3 regions of the Mycoplana sp. ABR4_002 genome follow, and region 1 is predicted to be linked to each of the others. Evidence: riboswitches for the same ligand, from Rfam matches in the RefSeq annotation. Region 1 holds a riboswitch; each other region holds the start of a gene.
What was found. Region 1 has a riboswitch for cobalamin ahead of bluB (5,6-dimethylbenzimidazole synthase). Riboswitches for the same ligand answer to the same signal wherever they lie in the genome.
Positions count from the first base shown of each region.

Region 2: linked by a shared signal. The riboswitch ahead of nrdH (glutaredoxin-like protein NrdH) and the one ahead of bluB (5,6-dimethylbenzimidazole synthase) in region 1 are both predicted to bind cobalamin.
Region 3: linked by a shared signal. The riboswitch ahead of ACXAGF_RS18960 (hypothetical protein) and the one ahead of bluB (5,6-dimethylbenzimidazole synthase) in region 1 are both predicted to bind cobalamin.

Region 1 is NZ_JBSWVO010000001.1:2,292,071-2,294,329, forward strand. It holds gene ACXAGF_RS11080 (DUF2865 domain-containing protein) at 1-66, shown strand, start outside; gene bluB (5,6-dimethylbenzimidazole synthase) at 63-773, opposite strand; cobalamin riboswitch at 819-1,029, opposite strand; gene ACXAGF_RS11090 (diguanylate cyclase domain-containing protein) at 1,100-2,259, opposite strand, start outside.
Region 2 is NZ_JBSWVO010000003.1:118,971-121,229, reverse strand. It holds cobalamin riboswitch at 375-589, shown strand; gene nrdH (glutaredoxin-like protein NrdH) at 830-1,051, shown strand; gene nrdI (class Ib ribonucleoside-diphosphate reductase assembly flavoprotein NrdI) at 1,063-1,461, shown strand; gene nrdE (class 1b ribonucleoside-diphosphate reductase subunit alpha) at 1,458-2,259, shown strand, end outside.
Region 3 is NZ_JBSWVO010000001.1:3,976,930-3,979,188, forward strand. It holds gene ACXAGF_RS18955 (glycoside hydrolase family 94 protein) at 1-71, opposite strand, end outside; cobalamin riboswitch at 541-760, shown strand; gene ACXAGF_RS18960 (hypothetical protein) at 863-1,078, shown strand; gene metH (methionine synthase) at 1,164-2,259, shown strand, end outside.

The DNA of each region.
Region 1 (2,259 bases):
GGCCCGGTCTTCCTGCCGGACAAGGAGCATGCGATCGATCTGCGCAACCCCGCCGGCGCGAACTAGGATCCGCGCGCCGACGGTCTCTCGCCCCGACAGTCCCACCGCCCCTCGAACACCAGCTCCTCCAGCGGCAGGCGCTGGCGCCAGCCTTTCACCGCAAGCTCGGGCTCGCGGTAAAGCTCGTCGACGAAGCCGAGGCACAGCCAGGCGACGATCTCGATCCGCTCCGGGATGCCGAGCAGGCTGCGAATGTCCGCGTCATGAAAGATGCTGACCCAGCCGACGCCGACGCCCTCGGCGCGCGCGGCCAGCCACAGGTTCTGCACGGCGCAGACGGTGGAATAGACGTCCATGCGCGGATTGTGCGTCCGGCCCAGCACGACGCCGCCGCCGCGGTCCGGATCGCAGGTTACGCAGATGCTGAGCGGCGCCTTGCGGATGCCCTCGAGCTTCAGCGAGCGATACAGCGACCGCCGCTCCTCGGGAAACATCATCGCCGCCTCGTCATTGGCGCGCGCAAAGGCCGCGTGGGCCGCTCCACGCACTTGCGGATCGCGGACCAGAATGAAATTCCATGGTTGCATGAAGCCGACCGAGGGGGCGCTGTGCGCCGCCCGCAGCAGGCGTTCGACCAGGGCATCCGGCAGCGGCTCGGACAGGAACTGGTCGCGCACGTCGCGACGCGTTTCGATGGCGCGGTATACGGCCGCCCGGTCATCGGGCGAAAAGGCTTGCGCGCGGACGAGATCGTCCATCGGCGGAGGTTGCATCGTCATCTCCCCAACAATGCGTTCAACCGTCCGCCGTCCGCGCGGGCAGGTCCATCTCGCCAGGCCGGTCTTCTGACTCCGGTTCACCCGGCCATGCCTGCCTTCCCGGTCAAGGACCAGTGGCAGTGTCGAAAGGATCGCATCCTTCCCGGCTTGGCCGTCCCCGTCACAGCGCTGGGCACGTTCCGGCTTCGGGGCGAGCCCCACCGAATTCCCGATTATCCCCCTTGGGGGCACCTGACGGACTGCACTTGTGCACATCGCCGGCCGTCGTTCAAGGCCGGTATCGACACCGGAGTGTCTGTTTCCGGCGATGGAGTGGCGGCTCAGGCCGCGTCGATCGCCGGCTGCTGCCCGGCATCGGCCGGTGTGGCGAACATCGCCTGGTTCCGGCCGCCGTTCTTGGCGGCATAGAGCGCGGCGTCGGCCACCACCATGATGTCGTGCACCGTCCGCCCATGGTCCGGGAAGACGGCGACGCCGGCGCTGCTGCCGACGCTGAGGATCTGGCCCTCGAACGGGATCGGTATCTGCGCGTCGCGGACGAGGCCGTTGGCCAGGTCCAGAAGGTCCTGCCTCGCCACCAGGCCTGGAAGCAGCACGGCGAACTCGTCGCCGCCGAGCCGCGCCACCGTCCCCCGCGTGCCGATCCGCTCCAGGAAACGGCCGGCGACCGTCCTCAACACGGCATCGCCGGCAGCGTGGCCGTAGCGGTCGTTGACGGCCTTGAACCGGTCGAGGTCGATGGCAAACACGGCGAGCGGCCTTTCGGCCGTTTCCAGCATCTTCTTGACGCTGTCGTCGAAGCCGGAACGGTTGAGCAGCCCGGTCAGGGCGTCGTGGCGGGCGAGATAGGAATTGCGCGACTCGCTGCGCTGCAGCGCGCGGACCAGGGCCGAAAACTTGTAGGTGACGAAACCCATCACCAGGCCGAAGATCGCCACCAGCGCAGTGATCTGCGGCATCGCCATGGCCCACACGAACGAGCCCGGACGGTTGGGGCGCCAGGAAGCGACCATCGGATTGAACGCGTCGCCGCCGACGCCGGTCAGCAGCAGGTTGTCGTCGACGGTGGTGATCGGCGAAAAGCCGAGTTCCTTCAGTCCGAGCCGCTGTTCCGAGCCGGCCAGCATCTTCGCCGAGATCGGCTTGACGGTGACCATGAGCACCGGCGCCTTGCGCTCGTCCGGGATGAACAGCCGCTTCGGCACCACCGACTGTACGACGACGATGCTCATCGTTCCGTCGATCATCCGCATGCCGGTGACGTTGATCTGGTCCAGGGCCGGCGACAGAACGGTACCGCTCTCGCGGGGACCTCCCAGGAACCAGCCGTCGCGCGTGCGGCGCAGCGCCGCGTAGTAGGCCGCCTCCGCTCGCTTGGTCAGGTCGCTGATCCAGTACAGCAGCTTGTCGGCTTTCCTGGCCTCGACAACGTTGCCCTTGTGCACGGCCAGGATCGTGCTGGCCCCGGGCTTGGTGAACA
Region 2 (2,259 bases), on a different contig from region 1:
AAAATCCAGGGATTTCCACTCGCCGCGTGTGCCGGAGGTTTAGGAGATGACCGATCTCCTTTTGTCCGACTGCGGCCTGAAAGCTCGCAAATGGGATGAGGACGAGCCGGCGCTGGTGAACATGGTCGCTGCGGCCAGTGAACTGCGCAAAGCTGCGCTAGGTGGTGGCCAGGTGTTTCAAAGACAGGCTAACCCGCTCCTAGGGCGATGGCCAGTGCCCTACCCCAACGATCAAGGGAAGAGCGCGCGAGCCCCGGCCGTCATGCTTCCTGTGGATTGCCCTCAGCGTCCCCGCTATCCACAGCCGACAGAGACAATTTCCAATTCGTCCTTCGGAATTGTCGCCAGCTATTGACGCAATTTTTGTCTGGTCTACTATATGTAGTGTTCGAGGTTCCTTCGATTCGTTGAGTTGAAGGCTAAGATGGGAATCCGGTTCGACCATGATGGTGGAGTGAGTCCGGAGCTGCCCCCGCAACTGTAAGCGGTGAGCGTTCGTCCGTTGACCACTGAGGCGCAAATGCCTTGGGAAGGTGGGTGAATGTGATGATCCGCGAGCCAGGAGACCTGCCTCGCACATGAACGTCCACGGGCGGGGTGTCCGGCAGGCGAGCGTTGAGCAATGTCGCCTCAGCGCCTCCCCTGGTGCCCCGCAAAATGCCTCGGGGTGAAGTCATGTCGATCCTTTTTCCAGCTCACCCACGCGAGTAGGTCGCATCCCGCGTCCCGCCGTTTCAGGCGGCCGCTATGCCCTTAAATTTGCGTCGGACGGCCATCGGCGGATGGCCGGACGGTCTCCTATGCCCGCTTGTCAGATACGAGGAAAGCCATGGCCATCACTGTCTACTCCAAACCCGCCTGCGTTCAGTGCACCGCAACGACACGCGCGCTCGACCGCCAAGGCATCGACTACAGCGTCGTCGACATTTCCGAAGATGCAGAGGCGTATGCCCTCGTACAGGGCCTCGGCTACCGTCAGGTTCCTGTTGTTATTGCCGGAGAGCAGCATTGGGCCGGCTTCCGTCCTGACATGATCAGCGCACTCGCTTGAGGCCCGGCACGATGGGCGGAGTGGTCTATTTCTCCAGCCGGTCGGAAAACACCCATCGGTTCGTCGAGAAAGTCGGGGTTGAAGTCCTGCGCCTGCCGCTCGATGCAAGCGAGGAACCGCCCGAAGTAGTCCACCCCTTCGTGCTGGTAACCCCAACCTATGGGGGAGGCGGGGCGAAGGGGGCGGTGCCGAAGCCGGTCATCCGCTTCCTCAACAACCCGTGCAACCGCAGCCTGATCCGCGGCGTGATTTCGGCGGGGAACACCAATTTTGGCACCGGATTCGCCATCGCGGGCAACATCATCTCCGCCAAGTGCGCGGTGCCTTTCCTCTACCGCTTCGAACTACTCGGAACGGACGAGGATGTCGACAACGTCAGACAGGGGCTAGAACGACTTTGGACACGATGACGCTTGAAAAGCCGGCGAAAGCGCCGGAAATCACGGCGCTGGACTATCACGCGCTCAACGCAATGTTGAACCTCTATGACGAACAGGGGAAAATCCAGCTCGACAAGGACCGGCAGGCGGCGAAGCAGTATTTCCTCCAGCATGTCAATCAGAACACGGTCTTCTTTCATAACCTCCGAGAAAAGCTCGATTATTTGGTGGCGGAGGGTTATTATGAGCAGGAGGTTCTGGACCAGTACGCGTTCAATTTCGTGCGTGATCTCTTCGAACACGCCTATGACAAGAAGTTCCGCTTTCCGACCTTCCTCGGGGCGTTCAAATACTACACGTCCTACACGCTGAAGACTTTCGATGGAAAACGCTACCTTGAGCGCTACGAGGACCGTGTCTGCATGGTCGCCTTGACGCTGGCGCGGGGCAACGAGAAGCTCGCCCGAGACCTTGTCGATGAGATCATATCCGGCCGTTTCCAGCCCGCGACACCAACCTTCCTCAATGCCGGCAAGAAGCAGCGCGGCGAACTCGTCTCCTGCTTCCTGCTGCGGGTCGAAGACAATATGGAGAGCATCGGTCGTTCGATCAACTCGGCGCTCCAGCTTTCCAAGCGGGGAGGGGGCGTCGCGCTGTCGCTGACGAACCTTCGCGAGATGGGCGCGCCGATCAAGCAGATCGAGAACCAGTCCTCCGGCGTAATCCCCGTGATGAAGCTGCTGGAAGACAGCTTTTCCTACGCCAACCAGCTAGGCGCGCGGCAAGGGGCGGGGGCGGTCTATCTTCACGCCCACCACCCCGACATCA
Region 3 (2,259 bases), 1.7 Mb from region 1:
ATCGAATCGTTGTAGTCGACCTGCCTGGGTTCCGCCTCGCGCGGCGACGACTGTGGTCTGTTGTGCAGCATCAGCTTGTTTTTCTGGTTTCGAGCAATATTGGGATATCCGGCAATCCTCGGACTGCGGAACGCATTCAGCGGGCGAGCGTCACCCGTGTGCCGCTGCAGGCCATGACGACTTCACGCGTCTCCTCTGGTGCCGCCGCCGCTCCTCCGGCCGGGCATCGCTAAGGCCGCGCACTCCGACGGAGGCGCGCAATGGCTCAGGCGACACGCAAATGTGCATCGTGGCCGCGTGGTGCATGAAAACGGCACGTTTTAGCCGCTCTGGAAAGCAGTTGCAACAAGGCGGCAGGGCGATGGGACGGCTCCATGGCAGGAACAGGGGCAAGAACGGACCGGTCGGCGGACATCCGGCCAGCACTAGGCGACCGGCGGTGAACGGAGGCTGAACGCAATCGGCGCGCGCCGGTTCCCGCAACCGCGCGATTTCTGTCGAGGAGGGCGTCGCCGGCGTTGACAGGACCGCGGCCATCGGCTCAGGTGACGCCATCAGGGTTCTTCCGAGTCGGTTCCGACCCGGAGGCTAAGAGGGAAGCCGGTGCAATGCCCCGACGGGCATCCAGGCCGGCGCTGCCCCCGCAACTGTAAGCGACGAGTGGCTGTCGCCCATGCCACTGGCACGACAAGGTGCCGGGAAGGCCGGACAGCCGCAACGACCCGCGAGCCAGGAGACCTGCCCTGATGAACTCGTAACGTCCATGGGCGGGGTGTCCCAAGGGTGCGCTTGCTCCGCGTCAATCGCGGGACTCCAGCTCGCGTGCGTCCGGTCATCCCCCAATTGCAGATTGGGGAAGTCAATGTTTGCCACCATCGAAACCGCGCCATCGCCGTCCGGGCGGCCGGAATCCGTCTTCATATCCTGGCTGCTCTGGCAGCCCCGCGGGGCCGACCTGCAGCGCGAGGCCATGAAGGAACTGGGCAAGCTCGCGCGCTTCGCCGATCGCGACCCCGACATCGTCCGGCTGCGCGATCTGTTTGCGGCCCTGGCCGGCCGCTCCGGCAGGCCGCATTGAGCGCCAACGACATAAAGACATATTGACATAAAGATGCCTTTATGTGATCTCCGATGCAGAAATTCTGCATCGGAGGGGCTTTGCCATGGCATCGGCCGACCTAGCGGACCTGTTCGGTCCCGAACTTCCACCCCGCAACGGCAAGGACATCGCCGCCGCATTGAAAGCCGCCGCCAGCGAGCGGATTCTCGTGCTCGACGGCGCGATGGGCACCGAGATCCAGGCGTTGGGTCTGGTCGAGGCCGACTTCCGCGGCGCCCGCTTCGGCGACTGCGCCTGCCACCAGCAGGGCAACAACGATCTTCTGACGCTCACCCAGCCGGCTGCGATCGAGGACATCCACTATCGCTACGCCCTCGCCGGTGCGGACATCCTCGAGACCAACACCTTCTCCTCGACCACGATCGCGCAGGCCGACTACGGCATGGAGGACATGGTCTACGAGCTGAACCGCGACGGGGCGAGGCTGGCGCGCCGCGCCGGCCTGCGCGCGCAACAGAAGGACGGTCGGCATCGCTTCGTTGCCGGCGCGCTCGGCCCGACCAACCGCACCGCCTCGATCTCGCCCGACGTCAATAATCCCGGCTATCGCGCCGTCACCTTCGACGACCTGCGCATCGCCTATGCCGAGCAGGTGCGCGGCCTTCTCGACGGCGGCGCCGACATCATCCTGATCGAGACCGTCTTCGACACGCTGAACGCCAAGGCGGCGATCTTCGCAGCCCGGGAGGTGTTCGCCGAGAAGGGCATCGAACTGCCGATCATGATCTCCGGCACGATCACCGACCTGTCCGGCCGCACGCTGTCGGGCCAGACGCCGGAGGCGTTCTGGAACTCGGTCCGCCATGCCGCGCCCTTTTCGATCGGCCTGAACTGTGCGCTCGGCGCCAACGCCATGCGCGCGCATCTCGACGAACTCGCGACGGTCGCCGACACGTTCGTCTGCGCCTATCCGAACGCCGGGCTGCCGAACGCCTTCGGCGCCTACGACGAGACGCCCGAACAGATGGCCGGGCAGATCGAAGGCTTCATGCGCGACGGTCTCGTCAACATCGTCGGCGGCTGTTGCGGCTCGACGCCGGCCCATATCGCCGCGATCGCCGCGGCCGCCGCCCGCCACAAGCCTCGGCCGATCCCGGACATTCCCCGCCACATGCGCCTGGCCGGGCTCGAGCCGTTCA